DNA from 2 places in the Vibrio rubrogenes genome. Region 1 is predicted to be linked to the other one. Evidence: predicted binding sites of a transcription regulator. Region 1 holds the regulator's gene; the other holds the start of a gene.
The links. Region 1 encodes CRP, which controls carbon source genes, mostly activating them, when cyclic AMP is high. Its sites were predicted from a motif close to TGTGANNNNNNTCACA; they were not measured.

Region 1 (8,656 bases):
TCTTGATCCGATTGTCGGCCGGATTATCCATATCGAGAATCAGCAACTCAACGAGTACACCGGTAATTATTCATCATTCGAAAATCAGAGAGCCGAAAAACTGGTTCTTCAGCAGGCGATGTATCAGAAACAGCAAAAGCAAATTTCTCACATGCAAAGCTATATTGACCGTTTTCGTTACAAGGCGTCCAAAGCTCGTCAGGCACAGAGTCGGATTAAAGCACTGGAACGGATGGAAAAGGTGCTGCCCGCGCAACTGGATAATCCGTTTAGTTTTGAATTCAGAGAGCCGACGGCTCTGCCGAACCCGATTCTGATGATGGATGAAGTTGCTGCCGGATATGATCACGTCGCGATCCTCAACCAGATCAAATTGAATCTGGTACCCGGTAGTCGGATCGGTTTGCTGGGTCGTAATGGGGCAGGGAAATCAACGCTCATCAAACTACTCTCTGGGGAGTTACAACCTCAAAGCGGTGCGCTCACCTATTCTCAAGGCGTCAAAATCGGTTATTTTGCCCAGCATCAGTTGGAAACGCTTCATCCGGAAGAAACCCCGTTACAACATTTAATGCAAATCGCACCGAATCATACCGAACAACAACTAAGAGATTATCTCGGTAGCTTCGGTTTTCAAGGTGATAAAGCACTCGAAAAAGTCGCGCCTTTCTCCGGTGGCGAAAAAGCGCGACTCGTCTTGGCATTAATCGTCTGGCAGAAACCAAATCTCCTGTTACTGGACGAACCGACCAACCACCTTGATCTCGATATGCGTCAAGCACTGACACTCGCCTTGCAGACTTACGAAGGGGCGATGGTGATTGTCAGCCATGACCGCTATCTGCTTCGGGCCACCACCGATGATTTTTATCTGGTTCATGATGCCAAAGTGGTCGCATTCGATGGCGATCTGAATGATTATTACCGTTGGCTCACCGAGCAGCAAAAACAACAAAAGCAGGACAAGAAAGAACAAACCACAACGAAAGACAGTCAATTCAGTGCCGCGGCGAAAAAAGAACAAAAACGTAAAGAAGCAGAACTCCGTCAGCAAACTGCGCCAATTCGCAAGAAACTGACACAATTAGAGCAGCAAATCGATAAATTACAATCAACGCTCAGCGATGCAGAGCAGCAATTAAGCGATTCATCCCTGTATGATGCGGAGAATAAAGCTAAACTTACTCAGGTGCTTGCGCTTCAGGCTCAAAGTAAATCTGACCTTGAGGAACTTGAGTCTCAATGGATGGAGCATCAAGAGCGCCTAGAACAGATGGAACAGGAGTTCAACACTTTATGATTCAGACACCGATTTCCCTGACACTGGAACGACTTTGGCAATTTAGTTTGCAATATTACAGTGTCCGGGAAGTCAAAGAAGCCTGTCTCAGCCTCCAAAACAACTACCACGGTAACGTCAATTTACTTTTGCTTCTGAAATGGCTCGATGAACAGCAGCTCAGCATCGGGCAACAAGACTGGCATCGTGTGATGACTTGTATCAGTGCCACTGAAGGATTGCTCAATAGCTATCGAGAGTTACGCAGAAAACTCAAAGCACATCTGCCGGATACGCTCTATCGTGAGTCGCTTCAATTTGAGCTACAACTGGAAAAACAGCAACAATCCGATCTGGTGGATTGTATTAATCAGCTCAAGTTGCAGCCCGGCGACACACAATTAATGACCCAGCGTTACTGCAAAGCGCTGACCGCTGATCATCTTGCCAAGATCTTTGCGAAACCCGCATCATTTTCATCAACACATGCCAAGTACAAAAAATAGAGGAAAGAATCGCGGTGAGCAGTTCGATACAAAACGTGAGCCCAAATAGGTTGCTGACATTCAAGCCGGCTTTAGGTGGTGCCGCGCCACACATTCAGACACTGCTGCCCAGATGGGTTCGACGCACCCCTTTATTTTCACCGTATTGGGAAACGCTGACGACACCGGATGATGATATTTTGAGCCTGGCTTGGAGTGAAGACCCAAATCAACCCGATGTGCAGACAAAACCTTTATTTATTCTCTTCCATGGTCTCGAGGGAAGCTTTCATAGCCCTTATGCCAACGGTTTGATGCACGCTTTCGCGCAACAAGGCTGGTTATCTGTCATGATGCACTTTCGTGGGTGTAACGGCCAGCCAAACCGACAAGCCCGTGCCTACCATTCGGGAGAAACCAGCGATCCACGCTATTTTCTGACACAAATCCATCAACGTTTTCCGTCCAATTACAAGATGGCTGCCGGTATCTCGCTCGGTGGCAATATGTTGGCAAACTATTTGGCAGAGTTTGCAGATCTGCCACTTATCGATAGTGCCTCCATTATCTCAGCCCCCTTCGATTTGAGTGACAGTTCGAGCCGGATTAATCGCGGCTTCTCACGTATCTATCAGGCTTACCTCCTCAACTCACTCAAGCAAAATGCTTATCGTAAATTTGGGACGCTCCGGCAAACGATTCCAGTCACACAGTCCTTAATTCGACAGTTGAAAACATTACAAGAATTCGATGATTTGATCACCGCCCCCCTGCATGGATTTGAAAACGCCCAAGACTACTATCAACGCTGTTCGGCAATCTCTAAACTGGGACAAATTCGTCTGCCGACACTCATTGTACACGCACAAGACGATCCCTTTATGACTGATGCAGTTATTCCGACGGCACCGCTGCCCCAGATGATCGATTATCAACTCATGACACATGGTGGGCATGTCGGCTTTCTGAGTGGCACCGTTGCCAAACCACGCTTCTGGTTGGAAGAAGCTCTGCCCCACTATTATCGGGCACAATCACCTAAGTATTGAATACCATCCCCTCAGTATCGTCACCAACGACTACCGAGAACGCTCACCGAACTGATGAGTGTTCTCCTACTCTTCCAAAGTCACGCCTCAAGCATCATCTATATTTGCGTGTAAAATCATGATTATTGCGCAACATCATGTAAAATCCGTTAAGATACACGCTATTCATTCATCCCAGAGTGATCGTATAGAAGGTCATCATTATGATTATTCCTTGGCAAACGCTCGAACCGGATACGCTCGATAATCTGATCAGGGAGTTTATCCTCCGAGAAGGAACCGACTACGGCGAGCAAGAAATTTCTCTTGAAGAGAAAGTCGCTCAGGTCAAACAACAGATTCAATCCGGAGAAGCGGTGATCGTCTATTCCGAACTTCACGAGTCCGTAGATATTCAACAAAACAGATATCGTTAATTTATGAATTGTCCGATGACAGCACCAATTTCCATGATATAGTGAAATCGATTTCTCGGTTTTCTTCGGGAGATCGGTTCATTGAGTGCACGACAAGGAATGATAAGACAAGGTATGTCATGTCAGCAAAACATCCCATTATTGCAGTAACCGGCTCTTCGGGTGCCGGTACAACAACGACTTCCGAAGCTTTTCGCAAAATGTTTAATATGATGCGAATCAAGCCGGCTTGGGTTGAAGGTGATAGTTTTCACCGTTTCACCAGACCGGAGATGGATGTCGAAATCCGTAAGGCCAGAGAGCAAGGACGCCATATCAGCTATTTCGGTCCTCAAGCAAACGATTTTCCGGCATTGGAAGAGTTTTTCCGGGAATATGGCCGCACCGGAACGGGAAAAATTCGCCGTTATCTGCATACATTTGATGAAGCAGTTCCCTATAACCAGATGCCGGGAACATTTACGCCATGGCAAGATCTCCCCAATGATACCAATGTCCTTTTTTATGAAGGGCTTCATGGGGGGGTGGTCGATGGCGAAACCAATGTCTCCCAACATGTTGATTTTCTCATTGGCATGGTGCCGATCGTCAATCTGGAGTGGATTCAAAAGTATGTCCGGGACACCCGGGACAGAGGGCATTCCCGAGAAGCAGTGATGGATTCGATCGTTCGCTCCATGGATGATTACTTAAATTACATTACGCCCCAATTTTCTCGGACACATATTAACTTTCAGCGGGTTCCGACAGTGGATACATCCAATCCACTGAGTGCAAAAGGGATTCCGAGTCTGGATGAAAGTTTTGTGGTCATCCGCTTGCTAGGCATCAAAAAAGTCGATTTCCCTTACCTGTTGGCAATGATTGATGGCTCATTTATGTCATGTCATAACACGATTGTCGTGCCCGGTGGGAAAATGAGTTTTGCCATGGAGTTGATTGTCCGTCCTATTCTTCAGCAGTTGATAGAAACCGGAAAAATTGGCTAATTACGATTCACTGGCACGAATCGGGCTCTTTTAGTTCCTATACCGTGACGATGCGCACATTTTTGCGTACTAAATCACGGTCATGACACGATTAAAGTCAAGAAATTATGTAAGAAAAAGGATACTATTTGATACCGAAACAGAAGACAACTTGCAGGCTTTCTCAAGTGCTTTTATGCTAAGTGTTTAGTTCCGAGACATGTTCAGTTTGAACATGTTCAGTTCAAAAGCTTCGCGAAAACATGGAAAGCAGCAAGCTACCCTGCAGAGGAAGAGAGATATTATGGTTCTAGGTAAACCTCAAACCGATCCAACATTAGAGTGGTTTCTTTCACATTGTCACATACATAAATACCCTTCAAAGAGTACGCTGATTCATGCAGGCGAAAAAGCGGAAACGCTTTATTACATCGTGAAGGGATCTGTTGCTGTTCTGATCAAGGACGAAGAAGGGAAAGAAATGATCCTTTCTTACCTCAATCAGGGTGACTTCATCGGTGAACTTGGTTTATTCGAAGAAGGTCAAGAACGAACAGCTTGGGTCAGAGCGAAATCTCCCTGCGAAGTTGCAGAAATTTCCTTCAAAAAGTTCCGTCAGTTAATTCAGGTCAATCCAGACATTTTGATGCGTCTGGCAGGACAGATGGCAAGCCGCCTTCAAGTCACTAGCCAGAAAGTCGGTGATCTGGCTTTTCTGGATGTGACAGGTCGTATTGCACAGACGCTGTTAAATCTGGCAAAACAACCCGATGCAATGACGCACCCGGACGGAATGCAAATCAAGATTACCCGCCAGGAGATCGGCCAGATTGTCGGTTGTTCTCGTGAAACCGTTGGCCGCATTTTGAAAATGCTCGAAGAGCAGAACCTTATTTCAGCCCACGGAAAAACAATTGTTGTTTACGGTACAAGATAATTTTTTTGCTTGAACCAACAAAAGAGCCATCCTCGCGATGGCTCTTTTATTTGCGACGATTGATCATGATACATCACTGATCATTGGTACTTTCAAAAATTTTGTCAGCCGAAGCTTCGACAAATCCGGGATATAAAATACCATTCGCCATCGGATAACGTTTGGCAAATTCATAGAAACCACCGGGAACCAACAACTCCGCTTCATCAAATTCAACCGCAACCCGATCAGCCATGATCGATGACTGTTCCAGAAATAACGCCGGTGAGCCCTTCACTTCACCACCTGATGAATTGATCACAAAGCCATGTTGGAGTAGATAAGCATTCACATCCGCGACCTGATTAAAACGGGCCAACTGATTGACACTCACCGTAAAATGGTTCGCACCGTAGCCATGTGCCGCAACCCAAGCGGCATACTCACTCTCTTCCGCCAACAGATAATATTGCTCGAGTGAAATCGGCCATAAACGCCCACCATAAAGAAAGTCAGTATCAGCAACCATGTCGGACCTGACATGAGAGATCAGACTTCTCACGATCTTTTGCAAAGATTCAGAACAGCGTTCAACTTCCAACTCACTGATGAAGACTTTAGGTAACTTGGGATTCGGGTGTTCAAAGTGCTGCGCAGCTAACTTTTTTTGTTCAAACTGATAGTGCCCTTTCGACACATATCCCAGCCGAACAAAGGGTGCGGCTATCACGTCAAGGTTGACTGGTGACAAATTAAACGTCCGCAACGCAATATGATCATTGTTGAGCGGTTCCTCTTCCTGAAGAAGTTTGTGGATCAGCTGTGCGGATGGGCAAAGCCTGGTTGTATAATCTTGCCACAATGCGGCAAATAATGAGTCCGGCGTCATAGCGCCTCCTTCTTTATCAATCATCTTGGGCTGTCATCGCATTCCTGTTTCCGGCTTTCGGAGATTAACGAATCACCAGAAAACGAACCCGATCACCAGACTGAATCAACAAAGCCTGAGCCACTTCAGGCGTCACGATCACAGTCTCAGATTCCGGGTGAAAATCGACCTCGGCGATTGTCGCCCGGAAAAATTCAAATGAAGTATTACTGAGTATGACTTTTTGTTGGCTGTGATGTTGCGCCACTTTAACTGTCGCTGACACAGAGTGCCTGACCGACTCAATATGACGTAAATCACATTCAACCGTCGGGCCTGCATCAAAAATATCGACATAATTACGACAGGTGAATCCTTCTTCTTCTAATAATTTTAAAGCAGGTCTGGTCTTGTCATGTACCTTTCCGATCACAGCTTGGGCTTCAGGGCTGAGCAGATTGATATAGATCGGTAATTTGGGCATCAGTTCAGCAATGAACCCTTTATGGCCCGACCCCGTCAAATAATCCGCCAGAGAAAAATCGATGGAGAAAAAATGTTCCTGCAACCATTGCCAGAACGGAGAGTTTCCCTGTTCATCAGAGACGCCTCTCATTTCAGCAATAATGGTCTGAGCAAAGCGCTCCCGGTGTTCCGCCAGCATCAAAAAGCGACATTTAGACATCAAACGACCATTCAGACCGGCACGAAACTCGGGTAAGAGAAAGAGCGTACACAACTCAGAACAACCGGTATAGTTATTACCTAGCGTCAATAATTTCACGATTTTGTTGACGCCCAAGCGACGGGAAGAATGAAGAATGGTACTGATATGATAAGAATAAGACGGTGTATCCCAGCCGACGTAGGCTCCAATTGCTGTCGTACCGGCAATCCGACCGCTTTCGCTATCGACCCCAACCATCAGGTAACTCTCATCGGTTGGTGACTGAACATCTGCCTTGGCAAAACTCGCTTCTGAATGTTCAATACGATGAGATAACAGCGCCTCATTGACAGGCAGTGATGTAAAGCCATAACCAGATTCTATCGCACAATGATAGAGCGCATTATAGTCAGTCATTGTAATGGGACGAACCACAAGCATGGATGTCTCTCCCTGAAAACCTGAGTTCGAAATGAAACCAGTCTGACTATAAGCATAGCTCAGGATCGTTGCGAACCTGAGCTAAAATTTAAACTAAGTTAATGATGCAATGGCTTTTTCCAGTCGTAACAAGCCTTCCTGAATATCGATATCCTCAATCACCAGTGACGGCGTGAAGCGCACCACATTCGGCCCGGCGACCAAAACAAGCACGCCCGCTTTACCGGCTGCCTGTAGTATGTCACGCGCTCTTCCGTGCCAAGCTTCAGTCAGTACCGCACCGAGCAATAAACCTTTGCCACGAATCTCACTGAATATCGGGTATTTGGCATTAATCCGTTCTAATCCATCCCGGAACAGCAGCTCTTTTTCTTTAACGCCTTCAAGCACCTGAGGTTGAGAGGTTATATTGACCACCGCTTCAGCAACCGCACAGGCAAGTGGATTGCCACCATACGTCGAGCCATGCACCCCAACCTTAAAGTGAGATGCAATTGCCGTCGTCGTTAACATCGCACCGATCGGGAACCCGCCCCCCAGCGATTTTGCAGTACTGAGAATATCTGGTGTGACCCCAATACCCTGATATGCATAGAAATCACCAGTCCGGCCATTACCGGTCTGAACTTCATCAAAAATTAATAATGCATTGTGTTCATCACACAGCGCTCTGACCGCCTGAATAAATTCTGCTGTCGGAGAAATAATCCCACCTTCACCTTGCAGTGGCTCCATCATCACGGCACATGTCTGATCTGATATCTGGGCTTTGAATGCAGCCAGATCATTATAAGGCAGATGAACCACATCGGACGGTTTCGGGCCAAAGCCATCGGAATAAGTCGATTGCCCACCAACAGTCACCGTAAAAAATGTCCGGCCATGGAATCCCTGTTTAAAAGCAATAATTTCCGACTTTTCCGGACCATAATTATCTACTGCCCACCGCCGAGCCAACTTCAATGCTGCTTCATTCGCTTCAGCGCCTGAATTGGCAAAAAAAACTTTCTCGGCAAAACTCAGTTCCGTCAGTTTTTTTGCCAGGCGCAATGCCGGTTCATTGGTCATTACATTACTCAGGTGCCAAAGCTTCTGCGCTTGCTCAGTCAATGCTTCAACCATGGCTGGGTGGCAGTGCCCCAGACAACTGACTGCGATACCACCGGCAAAATCGACGTATTCTTTATCTGCTTGATCCCACAACCGAGACCCTTTTCCCTTCACCGGAATCACTTCCATCGGACTGTAACAAGGCACCATAACCTCATCAAACTGTGCCCGAACAACATTATTCTGTGTAGCCATTCACACTCCCTCTCCGCTCGTGAGCTTACAACCGCCTCATCCAAATATTCATCAGTATAGATGATCTGTTCATTCTGACCGTGTTTCGGCGGTTGAGATACGATTCACCAATGTCAGTAGACAATACCATTGCAAGCAGACAATATCATCCGCACCGACACTTGTCAGATGATTCTGTCACAAGTTACCCCAATTGTATAATTATGCAATAAAAATGATTTTTTATTTAATTATATTGCAGTAACGATGCGCCGTAATACCA
Region 2 (8,656 bases), on a different contig from region 1:
CGTTTTACGACTCACAACCGCTTCTTTCCCTAAATTACTGGTATAACGATCAGCAATCCCCGCCTGACGGGCGACCGCAAATAAGCGGTCCTGTTCAATTTCCATGGCTGTTCTCCTGATATGGAAGTGATGACGTTCGAAGTCATCGTTCGCGTCCGATGGTCAGCCGTTACCGACAGCCATCGGTATACCACGCCATCCCTTAGCGCCTTAGCGGGGGATAGACTTAAGCTTCCATATATGATCGACATAATCACGAATACTTCGATCAGAACTGAATTTTCCAACCAGGGCGGTATTCAAAATAGCTTTTTTCGCCCACCCAGCCGCATCTCGATACTGCGCATCAATCTGACCATGCGCCTCGATATAAGATGCGAAATCAGCAAGCACTAAGTAAGGATCTCCGCCATCTAAAAGGCTTTCATAGGTGGCTCTGAGCTTTCTCGGCTCTCCGGGAGTAAATTCTTCACCGATCAGTAAATCAAGCGAGGCTTTCAGTAACGGATCCGCATTGTAGTAATCAAATGGGTTGTAACCACTTGCTTTGAGACGATGGATATCCTCGACTTCTAACCCAAAGATATAGATATTCTCATCACCGACTTCTTCGCGGATCTCAACGTTTGCCCCATCCATCGTCCCGATAGTCAACGCCCCATTGAGTGCCATTTTCATATTTCCGGTCCCGGATGCTTCTTTGCCTGCGGTTGATATCTGTTCGGAGACATCCGCTGCCGGAATAATGATCTCAGCCATACTGACCCGATAATCTGGAATGAACACTACTTTCAATCTGTCGTTTACCCGTTCATCACTGTTGATCTTCTCCGCGATCTTATTAATCGCATAGATAATTTCTTTGGCAAGGTAATAACCCGGCGCGGCTTTTGCGGCAAAAATGAAAACTCGGGGAACCATGTCAAAATCTGGGTGGTTAAGCAGACGGTGGTACAGCGAAAGAATATGCAGCATATTCAAATGTTGACGCTTATATTCATGCAGTCGCTTAATCTGCACATCAAAAATAGCATCTGTATTCAGCTCAATATCCATATTGGTTTTGACCCACTTGGCCAGACGCGCTTTGTTGTCTTTTTTAACTGCCATAAATGCCTGCTGAAACTCAGCGTCATCGGCCCATTGAGATAGCTGCGCCAATTCATCCAGTGCAACGGGCCAGTTATCCCCTATTTTTTCAGTAATCAGATGGGATAATCCCGGATTACAATACTGTAGCCAGCGCCGGGGAGTGATGCCATTAGTGACATTCATCAGTCGATGCGGATACAGTTCATGGAATTCGGGAAACAGGTCTTGTTTCACCAGTGCAGAGTGTAGCGCGGCAACACCATTGACCGCATAGGATCCGACAACACAAAGGTTTGCCATTCTCACCATCCGGTGAAATCCTTCCTGAATAATCGAAAGCTTTTGCTGTTTATCGCCGTCACCGGGCCATTTTTTCCGTACTTCCTGTAAGAAACGGTGGTTAATTTCGTAGATGATTTCCATATGACGCGGCAACAAACGCAGGATCAACGCTTCGTCCCATGTTTCCAACGCTTCAGGCAACAACGTATGATTGGTATAGGCAAATGTCTGACTACAGATACCCCATGCATCTTCCCAGGTCATATTTTGTTCATCGATGAAAATCCGCATCAATTCAGGGATAGCAATGGCTGGATGAGTATCATTCAGCTGAATCGTTTCATACTGAGGCAACTCTGCCAGTTGATGTCCTGCCGCTTCATGACGACGAAGAATATCCCGAATGGAAGCCGCACTGTGAAAATATTGCTGCATCAAACGCAGAGTCTTACCTTTTTCATGGTTATCATTCGGATAGAGCACTTTGGTAATGTTGCCGGCATCAATCAAGGCATGCTGTGCCTCAAAGTAGTTGCCGTTGTTGAAACTTTCTAAAGAAAATGGCGCAATTGCCCGACACTCCCACAAGCGCAGCGGATACACGGTTTCACTTTTATAACCGACCACCGGAATATCCCACGGCATTCCCATTACCGTCATGCCAGGAACCCATTTTCGTTTTTCCAGCCCATCAACCGTTTCGGTGGTGACATAACCGTAAAAACCGATTTCCTGTGCCAGTTCTGGCCGTGCAACTTCCCACGGATATCCTTCGATCCCACACCACGCATCCGGAGCTTCTTTCTGGTGGCACGCTTCAAACGACTGTTTGAACAGCCCATATTCATAGTGCAGCCCATAGCCGACTGTCGGAAATTCCTGTGCCGCCAGAGAATCCATAAAACAAGCAGCCAGACGCCCTAAGCCACCATTGCCTAATGAGGGATCCCGCTCTTCTTCAAGCAAGTCACTCAAATCAAGTCCTAATTCAGCCACGGCGTCACCAATGGCCTCATAAACGCCCATATTGAGTAAGTTATTACCGGTCAGACGACCAATCAGAAATTCCAGAGAAAGATAATTGACACTTTTTGCATTCAGAATTCGCTCATCCTGCTCAGTTTCCAGTAGATCAAATGTGGTGAGTTCTGCCAACGCGCGAGACATGGCCAAATACCAAGAGCGCTTGGTCGCATTTTCGACGGTTGTCGCATAAGTTGATGTCAGATGACGCTTTACATTATCCAGAAATAGCGTCTTATCAAACGACTTCTGCAATACTGCTTTCATCGTAACCCCTCCCAAACAGGTAACGAGCTGACTGAAATCTGTCTCCGCCTATGCAGGTATGGAGAAAGGTTCGATTGAGAAGGAACTACTGTCGCAGTCACTTCCGCTCAGTCATGAAAATCATATGGTATACAGCAGTCTTACCAAGTTGAGGTGTGATACATATCAACTTCTGTGTTGGATATGACTCACAATACCTTTAGATAGTAACCTTAGTCGTTAAATTGAACTCCTTGCGTCTTTTTCAGTCGATAAAGTCTACAAAAAGTGATAACAATCACATATTGATAACATAATATCTAACCGAAGTGCCAGTGATATGATGCTTTCTTATCATTTATCGTCCCAACCAAACTGACACTGGGTATTCCCCGACACTATAATATCTGATTATAAGTGAGTACTTACAATCAATTGAAAGCCATTCGGAAAAGTATATCGCAGAAATATTAACGGCTTGTCATTGAAAGAGATAAAAATAAAGGCATCGAATAGATGCCTTTATGATTCTCATATGAAGATGTATGTACGAATTAGAAACTCAGTGGAATCAGCTCAATACCAAGAACAGCACTAAAACTCATCACTACAATTAACGAGTGCTTGAACACTGTTTTTGACCATGCTTCAACGTTATCCGCAGTCATGCGACGGAATGTCACCCGGGTCCACATGAAGCAGACAGCCGAAGCAACCACTAAGTATTCATAACCAGTATTTCCGACAAGGTACAACCCCAACGCGACGGCATTGAAAGCAATCACATAAGCCATCATATGTTTACGGGCCTTATCGATTCCGGCAACTACCGGTAGTGCCGGAATTCCCGCCTGACGGTAGTCCTGCATTCTGAACATCGCAATCGCATAAGAATGCGGCATTTGCCATAGACAGAATAAGCTGAACAGTAAAACACCTTCCAGACTGATATAGTTGGTGACAGCCAGATAACCAGCCAGTGGTGGTACTGCGCCAGAAATACTCCCGACCAATGTGCCGTAGACAGACGTCCGCTTGTACCACATCGTATAAAAAAATACATAGAAGACATAACCCAACAACACCACAACAGCAGTCAGCGGGTTTGTCTGTTGGTACAGCAGCGCTGTACCGACGAGTAACAAGACGATGGCGTAGATAAATGCATGATCAACATTAATCTCACCACGCACCAACAATCTCTGACTGGTACGCGCCATTCTGCTATCGATATCACGGTCAAAAATATTATTAATGACACACCCTGACGCGATGATCAAAGCCACCCCGGTCAGCGTACAAAGCAGTAACATTGAGGTCGCTGATTCCGCTTTGGCTGCGAGAAAAAATCCCGCAGCCGTAGAAATCAGGTTACCAACGATAATGCCTGGTTTGGTGATCGACAGATACCCTTTAATCATCACGCTGCGCCTACATCATCATATTGATGTTCAGGTTCCACATAATCCAGATAGAACCAGCGATCAGAATCAGGACGACGATCGCGGAAAACACCAATGAAATGAAATTCCAGCGACCTTCACTCGTCTTAGTTTCCATATGCAGGAAGTAGACAAAATGAACAATCACCTGAACAATGGCGCAACCGAACAGAACGGCAAATGTCGTTCCGGTCGATAGGCTTTGTGTCGCAGCATAGTAAAAAGGAATAATCGTTAAGATCAGAGAGGCAACAAAGCCAATCACATATCCCTTCACTCCTGAGTCAGCGTGTTGGTTACTCATGATGTCACCCCAACTAAATAAACGAATGTAAATACACAAATCCAGACGATATCAAGGAAGTGCCAGAACAAGCTCAGACAGCCGAATCGAGTTTCGATCATGTCGGTCAGGCCCTTGGTATTCAATTGCCAGAAACAAACAAACAACCAAATCAAACCAAAGGTCACGTGCAAACCATGCGTTCCAACCAGCGTAAAGAATGCAGACAGGAATGCACTGCGATCAGGCCCGTAACCTTCCACAATCAGATGATGGAATTCATAGATTTCCATACCGATAAAGCCTGCTCCGAACAGGAAGGTAATCACCAGCCACAATTTCAAGGCACCGATCTGTTTGCGCTTCATCGCAATCATGCCAAAACCAAAAGTGATACTACTCAGCAGCAGCAACATGGTTTCGACAAAAACAAATGGTAACTCAAAGATTTCTTTACCGCTGGGACCACCAGCGGTTGCATTGGCAAGTACTGCATAAGTCGCAAACAATGTTGCAAACAAAATACAGTCGCTCATCAAGTAAATCCAGAATCCGAACAGCTTGTTACCACCGGTATCATGGTGGTGCTCATGCGCGTGATCGGCGACAGAATTAGCCTGCATAGTTCACCTCCATATCATCTTTCGATTGAGATCCGGCTTTTGCTTTCGCAACTTGATCGCGGTGTTCATCTTCAATCGCTTTGATTTCATCCACCTGGACATAGTAATCAACATCATCGTTAAAGCTATGCCAGATACTTGTTACAACAATACCGATAAAGCCGATAGCAGCCAGCCACCAGATATACCAGATCATCGCGAAACCAAAGACCATAGACCATGCAGAGACATACATACCTGTCGGTGTGTTTTTCGGCATATGAATCGGTTCGTATTCAACTTCTTTATCAAGTGAATGTTCTCCACGCTGTTTCTGATACCAGAAAGCATCGATTTGATCCCCTTCCGGAATCACCGCAAAGTTATAAAACGGTGGCGGAGAAGAAGTAGACCATTCCAACGTCCGGCCATCCCAAGGGTCGCCAGTGACATCACGGTTTTGTTCGCGATCTCTGATACTGACAACGATTTGAGTCACCTGACAAAGCACCCCGAGGGCAACAATCGCAGTACCGACTGCTGCAGTCGCAAGCAGTGGGAAGTAATCATGATTGATATCCTGACTCAAACGACGTGTCATGCCCATAAAGCCAAGTGCATACAACGGCAGGAAGGCCAATAGGAAGCCAATCAACCAACACCAGAAGGCACGGCGTCCCCATGCTTCATTCATCATGAAACCAGTCGCTTTCGGGAACCAGTAAGTAATTGCAGCAAAGCAGCCGAATACCACACCACCGATGATGACGTTATGGAAATGCGCAATGAGGAATACACTGTTGTGCAGGACAAAGTCAGCTCCGGGAACCGCCATCAGAACACCGGTCATCCCACCGATACTGAAGGTAATCAGGAATCCAATAGTCCACAGCATCGGTGATGTAAACTGAATGCGTCCTTTGTACATCGTAAATAACCAGTTAAAGATCTTCACCCCTGTCGGGATAGATATGATCATGGTTGCGATACCAAAGAAGGCGTTTACATTCGCACCGGCTCCCATTGTAAAGAAGTGATGCAGCCAAACAATAAAGGCCAGAATCGTGATGGCAATGGTTGCCCACACCAAAGACGTATAGCCGAACAGCTTCTTACGTGAGAAGGTTGCGGTCACTTCAGAGAACACCCCGAAAATCGGCAGAATAAGGATATATACCTCTGGGTGACCCCATGCCCAAATCAGGTTGATATACATCATCATGTTCCCACCCATATCATTGGTGAAGAAGTGGAAACCCAGATAACGGTCTAACGTCAAGAGTGCAATAGAAACAGTTAAAATCGGGAATGAGATAATGATCAGGATATTTGCACACAGTGAAGCCCAAGTGAAAACCGGCATCTTCATCAGTGGCATTCCCGGTGTACGCATCCGCATGATGGTAACAAAGAAGTTCACCCCGGTGAGTGTCGTCCCGACTCCCGATATCTGCAATGCCCAGATCCAGTAGTCAACGCCGACCCCCGGACTCGCAGCAATCCCTGATAATGGTGGATAAGCCAACCAACCAGTACGGGCAAATTCTCCCAAGCCCAGAGACAAGTTCGTCAGAATCACACCCACGACAAACAACCAGAAACTCAGGTTATTCAGATATGGGAAAGCAACATCACGCGCACCAATCTGCAGCGGCACAACAATGTTCATCAGACCGATCACCAGAGGCATCGCCACAAAGAAAATCATGATGACACCGTGAGCGGTAAAGATCTGGTCATAGTGATGTGGCGGCAGATAACCGGCTTCACCAGCAGCAGAGAGTGCTTGCTGACTTCGCATCATCACCGCATCGGCAAAGCCACGTATGAGCATGACAAATGCGACAACAATGTACATGAAACCTAATTTTTTGTGGTCTACCGAAGTAAACCATTCATTCCATAGATACTGCCATTTACCAAGACGTGTTACCCAAATCACGACAGCCAAACCGACCACCGCGATGACGGAGAGGGTAATCATGATAATGGGCTCATGGTATGGAATGGAGTCCAGCGTTAATCTTCCAAACATAATCTCATTACCCTTCATGCTCAGCCATCGAATGATGACCCATTGTTTTATCCATATCCTGTCCATCTTCCATGTGCATATTCATACTACCCGGGAACTGGGTTACCACTGAATTGAACAGGCCGTCCGGAATATGAGAATAATAAGTGACGGGAACATCGATGCTTGGTTTCGCTAAAGCACGGTAGTCGGAGAAATCATGAATCTGCTTTTCAGAAGACTTCACTTTCTCAACCCACTGTTCGAAGCTGGCCATATCCGGTGTCGCAGTCGCGGTAAATTTCATATGAGAGAATCCGTCACCACTGAAGCTCGCAGCAATACCTTTATAATCCCCGGCATGATTGGCAATCAGATGCAAACGAGTCACCATTCCGGGCATTGCATAGAGTTGGCTACCCAATCGAGGGATAAAGAAAGAGTTCATGATGTTATCTGACGTTAGTTTGAACTTCACCGGAACATCTTTTGGAAATGCAACATAATTGACCGTTGCAATTTTTTGTTCCGGATAAATAAACAACCATTTCCAGTCAAGCGATACGACTTCAATCGTCATTGGCTTCGCATCACTTACTAAAGGATTAGAAGGTTCAAGATGATGTGTTGAACGCCATGTGATTGTCGCCAAAATAACAATAATGATGATAGGGATCGTCCAGACAACAAACTCAATCTTTGTTGAATGGGACCATTCTGGTGTGTATTCTGCGTTCGAATTACTTGATCGATATTTATACGAGAAGTAGATCGTCATCAGTATCACAGGGATAACAACGATCAACATCAGGAGCAGAGCTGTAATGATCAACTCTTTTACCTGAACACCCACCTCTCCTTTGGGATCAAGTAGCGCAAACTTACACCCTGAGAGCATCAGCACTGTGAGTAACAGTCCGAGTCTCGATATGATGCTTTTATATCGTGAGGCTTCCATTTACTTGTACTTTCTCTTTTTGGCAGAGAACCTGATAACCGACACTACCTTATCAAGACTCTGCGGTTGTTTTTAATAAGAGTATTTGAATCTGTAACAAAATTATCCTTACCTGCGACAAATCCATTCAACTCTACGAAATCGTGATAATTCACATCCAGCTTATCGAGAAGGCAAATATATTTGTTACAAGAAAGAACACTTTGCTACATCCGACACATCATAGTAACAATACGTCGAGGGGCACTATATTAAAGTGCAATCTTAAGTTACGCAAATCTGACGTTCAGAAAAAGCAGATCTGCCACACCTGCGAAATCAAAGATATAATCCCTTGTTATCTATATATTTTTTAGAACAAATTTCTCCGTCTGCCACTCATTCCTCATGCATGTTTTTTTTTTCGTTATAATTTATGAACTCTATCACGGAATGTGCTGCAATTTCTTTTATAAACCCATGAATATGAGTGTGTGAAAAAATCATGATTTGTGATGACTATCGATAATCCCCAAGGCATAAAAAAACGCCCCGAGTCATACCAAGGGGCGTTTTGCAATCTGTTTTGTCATGAAAGCGAGAATGAGTGCCTACTCAATCTCCGCATTATGATAAACCTGTTGTACATCATCGCTATCATCCAACAGATCTAAGAACTTCTGGAATTTCTCAGCATCTTCTCCGGAAATTTCAGTCCGGTTTTGCGGCACGAAG

Region 2: the regulator CRP is predicted to act here: its motif matches at 2,931-2,946, upstream of AC55NX_RS08235 (glycogen/starch/alpha-glucan phosphorylase).

The regions. Positions count from the first base shown of each region.
Region 1 covers NZ_JCARSY010000007.1:117,005-125,660, forward strand. Annotated here, with positions in the region: gene AC55NX_RS07555 (ABC transporter ATP-binding protein) at 1-1,300, shown strand, start outside; gene AC55NX_RS07560 (TIGR02444 family protein) at 1,297-1,785, shown strand; gene AC55NX_RS07565 (hydrolase) at 1,836-2,813, shown strand; gene AC55NX_RS07570 (YheU family protein) at 3,017-3,229, shown strand; gene AC55NX_RS07575 (phosphoribulokinase) at 3,349-4,218, shown strand; gene crp (cAMP-activated global transcriptional regulator CRP) at 4,502-5,134, shown strand; gene AC55NX_RS07585 (DUF1338 domain-containing protein) at 5,208-6,002, opposite strand; gene astA (arginine N-succinyltransferase) at 6,067-7,089, opposite strand; gene AC55NX_RS07595 (aspartate aminotransferase family protein) at 7,183-8,394, opposite strand.
Region 2 covers NZ_JCARSY010000008.1:104,889-113,544, reverse strand. Annotated here, with positions in the region: gene malQ (4-alpha-glucanotransferase) at 1-99, opposite strand, end outside; gene AC55NX_RS08235 (glycogen/starch/alpha-glucan phosphorylase) at 211-2,664, opposite strand; gene cyoE (heme o synthase) at 3,198-4,064, opposite strand; gene cyoD (cytochrome o ubiquinol oxidase subunit IV) at 4,075-4,389, opposite strand; gene cyoC (cytochrome o ubiquinol oxidase subunit III) at 4,386-4,991, opposite strand; gene cyoB (cytochrome o ubiquinol oxidase subunit I) at 4,981-7,005, opposite strand; gene cyoA (ubiquinol oxidase subunit II) at 7,013-7,942, opposite strand; gene AC55NX_RS08205 (YebC/PmpR family DNA-binding transcriptional regulator) at 8,533-8,656, opposite strand, start outside.